DNA from 2 places in the Apilactobacillus sp. EABW-1NA genome. Region 2 is predicted to be linked to the other one. Evidence: a T-box and tRNA genes for the amino acid it is inferred to sense, from the RefSeq annotation. Region 2 holds a T-box; the other holds one or more tRNA genes.

Region 1 (7,148 bases), on a different contig from region 2:
TACCATCTGCATTAATTAGATGATAGCGAAACAAATCAACTTAATAAAATGTTAACTTATTGCGGCTTATAACGGTGATAGAATAAAATTAATGAAACTTTTATCCATATCATATGTTGCAATTCCGATGATTAGGGATATAAATAAGAACCAGATATTAATGCCAAATTTTTGATGTAATGAAATTTTACGGATAATAATATAGATAAATGTTATAAACGAAACAGCTGCAATTAGGAAAATAATAAAGCCACTAATTAGGCCAAACTTGTACATGTTATAGCATCTCTTTTCAATATATTTAATAAACTAATAATAACACTAATGTTGCATAGATTAACTAGTAGAAACTTTATGGGGGGAAAATAGATTTTGAAATACGAAAAAAAGCGCGAACTTACTAGAAATAAAATTGTTAATGCTTTTATTGAAGTATCGAGGAAAAAGGGAGTTGAAGGTGTCACTGTTAGCGACATTATTAAAAAAGCACAGATTAATAGGAGTACATTTTATCGACACTATACTGATAAGATTGACCTGGAAGAACAGATTGAAGATCAAATTATTGGGGAGATAAAGGCTGCTAATTCTGATTTAAAAGAAACTGATAACAAAGATATCGACTCTGCTACCAAAAAATTTATTTACAGATTTTTAACTGTTATCGAAAATAATCAACCAGTTTTGGAAGTCATGATTAGTGAGAATGGCGATATTCGATTCCCGATTAAGATGTTGAAGTTTTTTTCGGAAATGGTAGTTTCTACCACTAATGTTTTCGCTCATGATATGAGCAGTAAAGATAAAAAACTCTTTTCGGCTTTTAATGCATCAACAGCGTTAGGAATAATTGTTTTTTGGATTCACCATTTTGATGAGTATGATAAAGACTATGTGTATAACTTTTTAATGACAAGAGAATACTAAAAAACACGCTATGAATTTCATAGCGTGTTTTTTATATAGGGGATTACTAGCTATTCAGCACTTAAACTTTCAATTGGATCTAGTTTAGCACCCTTGTTAGAAGGTAGGATAGAAGCTAGTAAATTGATGATTATTGCAACAACAATTCCGAAGATGGCATTGCCAAGAGAAATTTGAATAATTGAGTAATCAATCATACCGTGAACAGCTGAGTTAATACCGAATTGAAGTAGGTAAGAAATAATGACAGCTGAAACAGATGAAAATACACCTAGGAATAATGATTGACTAACGAATAACATTCTAATGTTACCCTTGGTAGCACCTAGTGCGCGTAAAATACCAATTTCCTTGGTTCTTTCAGCAACACTAATGTATAAAACAACAATAATCATGATTGCTGATACCAATAATGAAATACCTGCAATTGCTGCCAATACGTATACGGCAAGGTTAATGTAAGTGTTTAGAGTTGAAACAATTGCTCCGGCACCTTGGATACTGTAAGCTTTTTTACCATTTACTTCAATGGCCTTGATTCTGTTTTGAACGGGATCAACGTTACCTACACCACCCTTAATATTTACATTTAAGAAGTTTGGTTTAATTTGGATTCCGTTGTCAGATAAAGCTTCTTTGACAGTGTCATAGTTAATGATAGTAAGTGGACTTTGTGAATCAATAATCCCTGAGACTTTTAGCTTTTTAGTCACTGGGAATGGAGTTCCGTCCTTCATAGCATTGAATGAAACTTGAATTTCTTTACCGACTAAGGAATTAGGATTGTTCTTGTTTAGTGACTTTGCAGCGGTAGTGTTAATTAATATTTCTCCATCTTTAGGTGCGGAACCGTGTTTGATGTTAGATTCGTTGATGGTAGCTAAACTAGTCGTCATGTATGAAGATTGAGCGGTTTTGTTACCAGATTTCATTTGAATTCCGGTTGAAGCGTAAGCTTTTTGGACAGACTTAACACCTTTAATAGCTTCTAGTCTCTTAACGTCAGTATCTTTAAATGGTGAGTGATCATTTGTGTTTTTATGTGAAACCTGAATGCTGTTGGGATTAACTTGAGAGTAAATTTCGTGGTTAATGTATCCTCTAACACCATTACCAAGACCTAGCATGAATACAACTGAGAAAATACCAATTAATCCACCAAATATGATTAAGAAGTTTCGTTTGGAGTTGTATTTGATATTATCCCATGTCATTTTAACGATTGACTTTAAGGATAGTGATTTGGATTCAAGAGATGGTTCATCACTTTCTGCGTATTTATCACGAAGAGTTCTATCTTCATCAATTCGACCGTCAGTCATGTGGACGATACGAGTACCGTAGTCAGCAACTTTTTGAGAGTGGGTAACAGTTAGTACTAGCTTTCCTTCTTTTGCAATGTTATCCAAAATTTGTAGAATTTCGGTGGTGTTTTCTGGATCCAATGCACCAGTTGGTTCATCAGCGATTAACATTTCTGGGTCTCCAGCTAATGCACGGGCAATAGAAACACGTTGTTTTTGACCACCTGATAATTGATTAGGGTATTTATTGATGTGATCACTTAGTCCTACTTTAGCAAGTAGTTCCTTGGCACGAGCAACCTGTTCTTTTTTAGAAAGAGTAGTCATTTCAAGTGGGACCAACACGTTATCCAAAATTGTTAAATGACTAATTAGATTGAAACTTTGGAAAATAAAGCCAATAGTTTTACGACGATATTCGTCTAGTTGTTTATCAGTGTCGTGTTTTAATGAGCTACCATTTAATAAAACGTCACCTTCATATTTACTATCTAATCCACCGATGATGTTCATTAAGGTAGATTTACCACCACCAGATTCACCAAGAATTGATACCATTTCACCTTTCTCAAATGATAAATTAATTCCTTTTAAGACTTTAAATTCATCTTTTCCTAGGTAGTATGATTTTTGAATGTTTTTTAATTCTAAGAATGACATTATTTTCACTCCTTATTTTTAATTAATTTGTACAGATTATTATATGCGGGATTTTTTTTAAAACAATCATCAAAATAAAAGAAAGTGTTGCATTTTGAGTTAAAAATTATAAAAATGTCATATTTTGTAATATAACTATATCATTCTTGCAACATTTGACGTCTATAATTTGCACCAAAGATTCATTAATAGAAACGGGAGTGAGTTATATTGATTAAGTTGAAATTTAAATCAATATTGATGACAATGGTCGCTTCTCTTGCTTTAACAACGGGGATTGGAGCAATTGAAAGCTATAACACACATGCCAACGCAAGTAGTCGAACTGTCTATGACTTGTCTGAATGGCAGGGGCGTTTGACTAATAAAGAGGCAAAAAATTTAAGTAAAGAGGTTCCATTTGCTATTCTTAGGGTTCAATATGGATCAAGCTATAGTGATAGGACTTTTAAACATAATAAAGCTCTATTAGATAAGTATAATGTTCCATATGGAGTATATTCATTTAGTAGATATAATTCTTCAGCTTCTGCTGCAAGAGAAGCTCGTGACTTATACCACAGAGCACCTAATGCAAAGTTTTATGTCAATGACTTTGAAGTTGCTTCAATTAGTCGTAGCCGTTCAAATGCTGCCACTGCTAAATGGGTAAATACTTTACGACCACTAGTTGGATCAAGAAAAATTCTATTTTATTCATACCTAATTTTTATGAAGACTTATGCTTCACAAGCACTAAGTAAATATGATGGGTATTGGTTAGCGTCTTACACTAAGAACGAACCATCAATTGCTCATGTACTATGGCAATACACAGATCGCCATTATTCTTCTGCGCTACATAAGAAAGTGGATGCAAGTAAACTACGTGAGCAAAAATCGTGGTTCTTGGGAACTGTTTCTAATCAAGTAACTAACAACGATGTTAGTAAAGGACAAAAAGTTGGTAATAGGAATGGAAATACAGAAATAAAGCCAACTGCTGTTTCCAAGAAAAAGACAGCTAAAGTTATTTCTTTGGCAGCTAAGAAATCTAGTTCCAAGAAGATTAAGCACCACAAGAAAAAACATGCAAAAAAGTCAGTAAAAAAACACCATAAGAAAAAACATGTTAAGAAAGTGCATCATAAGAAAAAGCATCACAAAAAGAAACATGTTAAGAAGATTCATCACAAGAAAAAAACATCATAAGAAAACAAGATCATAAAAAACGATAGTCTGTGGACTATCGTTTTTTATTTTTAATCAAATAAAAAAACCTAGTCAAATGGCTAAGTCTTCTTATTATGTGGAATTATAGATAATTATGAATAAAAATATGGAAAAGCAATTTGCTTTATTAGTTAACATTGGGATAAAGCTAACTTGGGATTTCTCCCAACTGCTCCGGCTGGACTCGAACCAGCAACCATCGCATTAACAGTGCGCTATTCTACCATTGAACCACGGAGCAAAAATGAGGTGAAAAATTATCTTTTTGATGAGTAGGATTCCACTCAACTGCTCTAACTGGACTCGAACCAGTAACCTTCGCATTAACAGTGCGCCGTTCTACCATTGAACCATAGAGCAAGAATCTGTAATTGAATAAAAATCTAAGTTTTTTGATGAGTAGCATCCTACCCAACTGCTCTAACTGGACTCGAACCAGTAACCTTCGCATTAACAGTGCGCCGTTCTACCATTGAACCATAGAGCAAGAATGAAATATGTGCTTGGAAATTAATCCAACTACTCAATAGAGTAAAAATGTGTTTGTATGTGATATAAAATGAGAGAAAAATGTGAAATTTTAATTCATTAAAAATATCAAATAACAACGATAATTTTTAACCGAAGCATCTTGAAAACTCAATAAAGACGTCAATCTAAATTTTTGCTTATGTAGTTATCATATCTCTGTCGTTGTTAATAATAATACATCATTATTATAAAAATGCAACTGTTTTTTCATTAAAAATTAATGAAAATAAAAAGCCACCCATAAAACGTTGATATTACAACGCTTTTTATTGGTGACCATTTTATTATTCTAACATTTGATCTAATTCTTTAACAAAAATAGGAGTCCAACCATAACGATATCCTGCACAGGTTGGATGTGTATCATCTAGCATGAAAGAAGGGTTCTCTTCATTCATTTTCTTTAATGCTTTGTTATTCCAAATATCGATGATTGCGAAATGCCATTTTCTTTGTAATTCAAATAGTTTTTCACGTAAAAATTCGTATTCTGGTTCTGGCTTTCTTAAACAGGTGTAAAAGACCAATGGACAGTCCCAAGTATCCTGAACAGTGGCTGTTATGTACTCGATTGCACCGATGGTAGTTTGAGTATCAAAATCTTCAGCATCATACGATTTGCTGATTCTTCCCATCTCAACACCGTTTCTTTGATCATTAGTAGATAGTTGGCAAGCAAACAAGTCGTAATGAGAATCAAAATTTAGATTCTTCTTCATTCTACTAATGTATGATTTATCATTAACATCGGCTAAGGTGGTTCCGCTAACTGCTTCCTTGATTGCGTGAACTCCATGTTCTACTCTCAAGAAATCAACAAATGAAATTCCCTTGGCGGCAAGTCCAGCTGTTACCGATGATCCAAGGAATACTATTTTCTTGCCGTTTAGGTTGTCATCTACAAAGAAATCCCTAGATGGTTGATAGATATCGCTGTTAGCTCTTCTAATATCAATACTTTTCTTTGATAACTTTACAAGCGCAGCGCCAGCTGCAGTGAATAATGCAGTTTTAATCAACCCATATTTCATTGTAATTAACTCCTCATAGTTTTTATTATTGTTTTTAATTTTACTAGCATTTTATGGCCATCACAATTACATATAGGGAAACTTAAGCAATATTTAAACATTTGTACAGAAACTTTGTGATGAAAATATCATTTATTTCAAGAACTAATCGATTTTTTAGATGATATTATTAGACAAAAGATTAAAATAAAAGTGTTTTAAAGCGATTTTGACTATTAATATGACTATTTTTTAATTTTTTACAAAAAATTATTCATATTTTTTTACTTTTTTGTTAAATATTGCTTGCTATATAATCGCACAAAAGGTAAAATTACCTTTGTAAATCAAATGTGATATTTATCACAAAGTAATGTTATATAAATATTAATTAAAAATTATTAGGAGGCCACACACTAATGAAAGTTATCGTAGTTGGTTCTTCACACGGTGGATATGAAGCCGTTCGTGGAATGCTTTTAGAAAACCCTGATGCAGAAATTCAATGGTATGAAAGAGGAGATTTCATTTCCTTCCTATCATGTGGTATGGAATTATACTTAGAAGGTACTGTAAAGGATGTAAATACAGTATCTTATGAAACTGTTGAAAACGCTGAAAAAGATGGTGTACATGTATTTGTACAACAAGAAATCGCAAGTATTGATGAAAAGAATAAATCAGTTCATGTTAAGAACTTAGCTGATGGTTCAGAACGTGATGAAAGCTACGATAAGCTAATTTTAGCTATTGGTGCTACTCCTCGCCGACTAGATGTTCCTGGTAAGGACCTAGAAAACCTATACGCAATGCGTGGTCGTGACTGGGCTATCAAACTGAAGCAAAAAATGGTAGATCCTGATTTAAAACATGTTTTTGTAATTGGTTCAGGTTACATTGGAATCGAAGCTGCTGAAGCTTTTGCTAAGGCAGGTAAGGAAGTTACTATCGTAGATCACAATCCTCGTCTATTAGGTAACTATCTAGATTCAGAATTTACTGAAAAATTAACTCAAGAATTTAAGGAAAACGGTGTTAACTTTGTCGGTAGCGTTAACGTTGCTGAATTTGTCGGAAAAGACGGTAAGGTTTCAGCTGTTAAGACTGATCAAGGTACTTTTGATGCCGAATTAGTTGTTGAAACTGCCGGTGTTATTCCAAATACTTCATTAGTAAAAGGACTATTAGACTTAGATGAACGTGGCCGTATTAAGATTGATGAACACCAAGAAACTAGTGTTAAAGATATTTACGCTGTTGGTGATGCAACTAAGGTTCCATATGCACCAACTGGCGAATTATCATCAATCGCTTTAGCATCAAATGCCCGTCGTCAAGGACGTACTGCTGCTGCTAACGCTGCTGGAAGAGAATTAAAAATGACTGCTGTTTCAGGTTCATCAGCACTTTCAGTATTTAACTACCACTTCGCTTCAACTGGTGTTAAGCAAGATACTCAAGAAAAGTGCGGTGTTACTGGTGCAGAATCAGTACTAATCGAAGA
Region 2 (7,148 bases):
AGTTGTCTTAAAATCAGCGAAATGGCTTTGTGTTACATGGTTGTAGAATCTGTAGTTACTATTTAGTTTAACTTTTTTATGCATGTTAACTTTGGAATAACTAATGTGTGGACCCAATCCATTTTGGTTGATCCAACCTAATAACTTACCATTTTCGTATGCACGGTAATAAGTTCGACCGTTTACGTTTGCCTTTAAATCTACCGTTACATTCTTACCATGGAATGTACGACCATAGTGAGTTCTGTGAAGTTCACTAAAGTAATTGTTTCCAGGAACATGGTTGTAGAAGTTATACTTAACGGCTGTCTTCACAGTCAATGTCTTGTTTTCTTTTGTGTATGTCACATTGGATTTTGGCTTACTTGGCTTGTTATTATTACTTTTATTTGTTGTTGCATCAATAAACCAAGAGCTATTCTTTTGTGTTAATACACTGGCATCAACATATTGGTTCAATGCTGGAGAATAGAAATGATCTGTGTATTGCCATAAAACATGTTCTCTTTGTGGTTCATTTGTTTGGTAAGCTGCTAACCAATAACCATCATATGAACTAACAGCATCTGAAGCATGAGAAACCATGAAGCTTTGGTATGAGTAGAAAAGAATCTTTCTATTACCAACTAGTGGTCTCAATGCATCCACCCATGCTTTGGTAGCGGCATTAGTTCCACCTGACTTAACAGTTTGTTGTTCATAATCGTTAACATAGAATCTAGCTTCTGGAGCACGACTGTATAACGTTTTTGCCTCACTAGCAGCATCTGAAGGACTAGTGTATTGACTAAATGAATATACACCATATGGGACACCATACTTCTTCATTAAAGCAACGTTGTGGGCAAAGGTCTTATCATTGTAGGCACTACCGAATTGAACACGAAGAATTACGAAAGGTACTTCGTTCTTCAACTTCTTCACTTGACTATCAGTGAAGTTACCTTGCCATTCAGATAAATCGTAAACGTTGTTGGATACGGCATTACTCCTCACGGAAGTGACAGAAATGCATAGAAATCCAATCAACGCAACCCCAAAACTCATCAATAAATACTTTAGTTTATACATACTCTCATCCTTTAACAATTATGATTATCTCTATTGTACAATCTAAATATTGCGAGAATGATATACACAAGTTACAATTTTTCCCAATTTCTTTACAAATTATTAAATGTTTGGTTACAAATTGTAAAATTTTTAATCTTGACATTTTTCAAAACAATAAAAAAACGCCCATATTAGGCGTCTTTCTACTTAACATTTAAGATGATTTTACCGGTATTTTGTTTTTCACGCATACATGTTAAAGCTTGTTCTGATTCAGATAAATCAAATTCATTGCTTACATATAGCTTAATTTTATCATCCGCTAACAAATCATACACGTCATTGCTAAAATCATTAATCAATTGGGCTTTATACTCACTACTTCTGGGTGAAAGCAAAGTTCCAGTAATGGTGATTCTCTTCCCAATAACGTCCATGATATCAACGTCTTTGATTTCACTTCCACCAAGATTACCAATTAGGATGATTTGTCCGTCCAGTGCAACTGACTTAATGTTTTGTTGATAATAACTGGCACCGATGAAGTCCAAGATTAAGTCGGCACCGTGACCATCGGTAATTCTTTGGACCTCTTCTGCAAAGTCGCTATTGCGGTAATCAATTGCGTGATCTGCACCATATTCCAAACAGATATCAACCTTTTTAGTGCTTGAAGTTGTAATGACTGTTGCTTTAGTCAGCTGCTTAACCAATTGAATTGCAGCAATTCCTACACCACTAGCTCCCGCATGAATTAAAACAGTTTGATTATCATGCAGATCTCCGATGGTAAATAGCGTTTGATAAGCGGTTAGAAAACTCTCTGGAATCGTGGCCGCTTTCTTGTAATCAATGTTGGCTGGAATTGGCATTAATCGTTCTGCCGGAACTGCGATGTATTCAGCATATCCACCGTTATCTATCAATCCCATTACGCGATTTCCTACATTATACTTAGTATTGTTTCCGTCAACGACTTCACCAGCCATTTCCAAACCTAAAATTGTATCGTCTGGTTTAACCTTTTGATCCGCCCATAACAAATCAACATGGTTCACTCCGACTGCATGGATTTTGACCAAAACATCCCCATCTTTTAGTTCTGGCATGGGGGCATCAACCAATGAATTCAATTTTTTTGCACTGGCAATATTAACCACTTTCATATATATAAACCTCACTCTTTTATTTTCATTTAAGATAGACAACATGTCTAATTGTTGTGATTGCTAGTTTCTAACAAAATATATTAGCTACTTTTAACCCAGTGATTAAATTATATTTATTTCATTTAATATTCCTACTTACATATCTTATACTTTGTTACTAAACTTTTAGTTAACGATGCCACCACATCGTGCTATTATCGACTTGAAGCTGATAACTTGATACACCTTTTCAACTCAGCTTGTTATCTTAACTTACAAACTAACTCTACATAAAAAGTGCGGCTCAATAACCGCACTTTTTTATTTTAGTGGACCATCAATAAATTGAGCGACCCCGTTTCCAAAACTCCAGTCCTCATCGGTATTGGTAGTTAGGTTAATCATCAAGTCGGTCTTTTTAATCCCTAGCTTGTCTTCTAGTTGTTCGGCCAAGTCGTGGTAGAACTTTAACTTTTGTTCCTTAGTTCTTGGTCTAGTGGTAAGACTAAATACGACAACGTCGTTAGTACGATTGAATCCTAATCCGGTATCTAAGATGTTCATTTCGAAGTCTTCATGTTGAGTTAGAATTTGGTATCTATCTCCGTCTGGAGCACCGAAGCAGTCTAACATGACATGGTAGGAAATATCCATTAGTTGTTTTAAGTAATCACGGTCGTGGCCCTTGATTACATCAATATTCATTTTTGGCATTTTGCGTTCTCCTTACATAAAATAAGTATTTGATGAAACCATTATCCAATATGTACATATATAATGCAATCAATATGCTTTTTTGTCTTTGCCCTACTTTTATATTGTAATTAATGTCAAAATAGTGGTAATATTTAATTGTGAAAAATAGTTAATATGATAGAACTATAAATACGGATGAGTAGTTGATGAATCTTATCAGCGAGTTAAGGATAGTGAGAGCTTAATAATACTTTCATCAATGAATAACACCTATTTGTTTTCGTTTTGAATCTTTAGTAGAAACGAACGCACATCAAAGCGTTATTTGATTGAGTGGCCTATTTATAGGCACTTTAGGTGGTACCGCGGAACTTTCGTCCTAATTTTGGGGCGGAAGTTTTTTATTTACCGCTATTTATAGTTTACGGAAAGGCGTGAATCACATGACACAACTAAGTGTTAAGGATCTATATACTAAAGATTTAGAAGACAACACAACAGTTTCTCTTGAAGGTTCAATTAAGACCATTCGTGGTTCAAAAAACATCAGTTTTATCGAATTAAACGATGGTTCTTGCTTCAAGAGTGCTCAAATTATCGTTAAAAAGAGTAACGAAAACTTTGAACAAATCAGTAAGCTTCCAATCGCTTCAACAATCACTGTTGAAGGTGCCTTTGTGAAGACTCCAGATGCTCCTCAACCTTTTGAAGTGCACGGAGAAAAAGTAGAACTAGTTGGTCGTTCAGACTCTGACTACCCTCTACAAAAGAAGAAGACTTCTTACGAATTCCTACGTACTATCGCTCACTTGCGTCCACGTACTAATACTTTCTACTCAGTATTTAGAATTCGTTCACTAGCTGCATTTGCAGTTCACGAATACCTACAACACAATGACTTTGTTTACGTTAACACCCCAATCATCACAAGTAGTGATACTGAAGGTGCCGGTGAAATGTTCAGAGTTACAACTATGGACATGGATAACCTTCCAAAGGATGATCAAGGTCACGTAGACAACTCAAAGGACTTCTTCAAGACTGAAACTAACCTAACTGTTAGTGGTCAACTTCCAGAAGAAGCATTTACTATGGCATTCAAGAATGTGTACACTTTCGGTCCTACTTTCAGAGCTGAAAACTCACACACTCCTCGTCATGCTTCAGAATTCTGGATGATTGAACCAGACATGGCATACACTCGCCTACCAGGTATGATGGATGTCGCTGAAGGTTTACTAAAATACGTTATCAACTACGTTTTAGATCATGCTAAGGATGAACTAGAATTTTTGGACGAAAACGTTAAACCAGGACTAATTGAAAAACTACAAAAGACTGCTAGCGAAGACTTCGCTCGTGTTACTTACACTGACGCCGTTAAGTTACTTCAAGAAGCAGATGTAGAATTCAAGGTTCCAGTTGAATGGGGAATTGATTTACAATCAGAACACGAAAGATACTTGTGTGAAGATGTCTACAAACGCCCTACTTTCTTAACTGATTACCCAAGAGATATCAAGGCATTCTACATGCGTGATAACGACGATGGTAAGACCGTTGCCGCTGCTGACTGTTTAGTACCAGGTATTGGTGAAATCGTTGGTGGTAGTGAACGTGAAGAACGTTACGATGTCTTAAACAATAAGATCAAAGAATTTGACTTAAACCCAGAAGAATATGACTGGTACGAAGACCTACGTAAGTACGGTGAAATCAAGCATTCCGGTTTCGGTATTGGTTTTGAACGTCTAGTTATGTACGTTACTGGTATGGAAAACATCAGAGATGTTATCCCATTCCCACGTGAACCAGGTAGCGCTAAATTCTAATAAGTTTTAAAAAGAGCATTCGTTTAGAATGCTCTTTTATTAAAGGAGATTTTATGATGAAAAAAGTTGGTATCATCATTGGTAGTAGTCGTCCTAGCAGAATCAGTCCAGAAATCGCGGATTGGTTAAAACAACGACTATCTTCAGATAAGTTTGAAACAGAAATGATTGATTTAGCTAAAGTGAACCTTCCATTCTTAGATGAAGAAGAGGTTCCAGCCAAGCAAGAATACAAACAAAAACACAGTATTGAATGGAGCAACAAGATCAAATCATTGGATGCGATCGTATTACTATTTCCTCAATACAACTGGAGTTTCCCCGCTGTCTTAAAGAATGCGGTCGATTACTTGGCTGCTGAATGGAAAAACAAAATTGTGGCGCTAGTAACCTATGGAAGCCACGGTGGACTTCAAGCACAAATGTCTTTTAACATGCTTGCAGTTGGATTAAAGATGCAACCTACCATCGTCAATCCACTGCTAACCATAAACGGTGAAATGTTCGATGAAAATAATCACTTCAAAGACATTAACGCAGACTTCTCCTCTCAAGCATACAAGGTTGAACTACTAAAAGAAGAACTAAACCATCTTCTATAAACAAAAAAGACAAGCAGATTATTCTGCCTGTCTTTTTATTTTGCCATCAGGATTAATCTCAAAAATCCCTAAATCACCCTCGTTACCCGCTTGGATTTCTTCTTTTGAGATTGCTTGGACAATGAATAATAAATCATCGACATCAAAGCCACGTGGCACCATGATTAGTTGATCGTCTTCTTTGGCTAAGTATTTTGCCAGTGCCTTTTCGGCATCAACAAATGTTTCAATCTTGGCTGATTGATTAACTAAATTCGTGTCTGGAAAGAAGTACCCAAATTCACCCCTGAACTTAACCTTGATGAGGTTTTTGTGACGTTCTAAAACTGTAATTACTCTACCCATCGTGTTCCCCTCAATCGTTTTAATAACCACAATTATACCGATAATTCACGATTGTTTAAAATATTTTAGCTTTTCACCATAAACGTTAAAAATTCTTTAAATTACGCGGCATAATAATTTTGTTGTATTAATTTGAATTATAATTAGGTTAAGCCAACTAAAAGAGGTGAAATTCATGAATAGAATCAATGAATTTGATCCATTCTCATTTATTGTCGGTATCTTAGGTGTAATTGCTGGAATTATTTCAGTATCTAGACCTGATGTAGCATTTAGTACTGTCGTACTTATCGTTGCAGTATTTTCAATCATTAGGGGTATTTTCAAGCTTACCCACATGACTGATATCTTCGACTCAAAGGGTTGGATCATTTTTAACAGTATTTTGGATATCTTAATCGGTGTCTTAATGCTATTCAACGGCGTATTCGGTATGTTATACATTGCAATCTTCTTTGCAATCATGTTCATCCTGGACTCACTAACCGCATTATCACTTGCCAAATATGTTAAAAACGTTAGCCACGGTTACTACATTATGGATGTAATCTTTGCTATCCTAGGTGTAATCGTTGGTATTTTATTACTAATTTCTCCAGTGGCATCTGCTCTATCAGTTGCTTTCTTGGTTGGAATTTTCTTCCTAGTGAGCGGAATCTTAATGATCGTTCATTCAATTTAAATCCAATAAAAGAAGACCTACCAATAATTGGTAGGTCTTTTTTGTATGTTTAATTATTCTAAGTGACCGATTAGGATTGCGGCAACCACAATCATTATTAGACCGATAACTGTAAAGATGATTTCTTTTCTGTTTTTGTTTTCCTTTAGGATAATTAGACCACCTAAAGTTGAAACAACAACGTTCATTTGAGTTAATGGGAATGCGTTAGCAACACCATTTAACTTCAATGAAGTTAGGTATGCTAGAGTACCTAGTCCACCCAGTAAACCAATAATTCCACTCTTGAATGTAACCTTTGACTTTAGGTAACCAAGTGCTTCTTTACCGTTCAATACGAATGTAACGATAACAGCACCTAGAAACATACCGAATGTTTGTGGTAATAATCCAACTAATCCAGAAGCATTAGTAATTCTTGGAAATACTGAACATGCAGTGTATCCGAATGATCCGATGATTAGTAGAGGCATACCAGCCTTGTAATCAAGTTTCTTTCTAACAACTCCCTTGTCAACGTAACTAGTACAAGTAGTTCCTAGAATCAATAGTGCGATACTTAAGAAACCGATTAACTTAGCTAAAGGTGATCCCCATTCACCAAAGAAGATAACTCCACAAAGTGGAATTTCAATTAATTGAAGACCAGTTGAGATAGGCATTGCAGTAGAAACATTCATCTTAGTAAATGAGCTGAATTGCATGTATTGAGCAACTGCCCATGCAACCCCACCTAAGAATGGCCATAGGAATTCTTGAAATGAAATAGCAGGTCTAGTAAATAGGTAAA

What was found. A T-box is a leader RNA that pairs with one kind of tRNA and senses whether it is charged. The one in region 2 lies ahead of asnS (asparagine--tRNA ligase), so its partner is inferred to be a tRNA-Asn.
Region 1: it has a tRNA-Asn gene. The T-box ahead of asnS (asparagine--tRNA ligase) is inferred to sense a tRNA for this amino acid. The anticodon was not compared.

What each region holds. Positions count from the first base shown of each region.
Region 1 is NZ_JAPDKO010000007.1:49,275-56,422, forward strand. Features, by position in the region: gene OEZ61_RS03185 (TetR/AcrR family transcriptional regulator) at 373-927, shown strand; gene OEZ61_RS03190 (ABC transporter ATP-binding protein/permease) at 978-2,891, opposite strand; gene OEZ61_RS03195 (GH25 family lysozyme) at 3,102-4,082, shown strand; tRNA gene OEZ61_RS03200 (tRNA-Asn) at 4,273-4,344, opposite strand; tRNA gene OEZ61_RS03205 (tRNA-Asn) at 4,392-4,463, opposite strand; tRNA gene OEZ61_RS03210 (tRNA-Asn) at 4,519-4,590, opposite strand; gene OEZ61_RS03215 (SGNH/GDSL hydrolase family protein) at 4,919-5,665, opposite strand; gene OEZ61_RS03220 (FAD-dependent oxidoreductase) at 6,064-7,148, shown strand, end outside.
Region 2 is NZ_JAPDKO010000008.1:29,909-37,056, reverse strand. Features, by position in the region: gene OEZ61_RS03510 (GH25 family lysozyme) at 1-1,071, opposite strand, end outside; gene OEZ61_RS03505 (NAD(P)H-quinone oxidoreductase) at 1,257-2,219, opposite strand; gene OEZ61_RS03500 (tautomerase family protein) at 2,523-2,915, opposite strand; T-box leader at 3,074-3,282, shown strand; gene asnS (asparagine--tRNA ligase) at 3,341-4,729, shown strand; gene OEZ61_RS03490 (NAD(P)H-dependent oxidoreductase) at 4,786-5,331, shown strand; gene OEZ61_RS03485 (hypothetical protein) at 5,350-5,676, opposite strand; gene OEZ61_RS03480 (DUF308 domain-containing protein) at 5,852-6,358, shown strand; gene OEZ61_RS03475 (GRP family sugar transporter) at 6,412-7,148, opposite strand, start outside.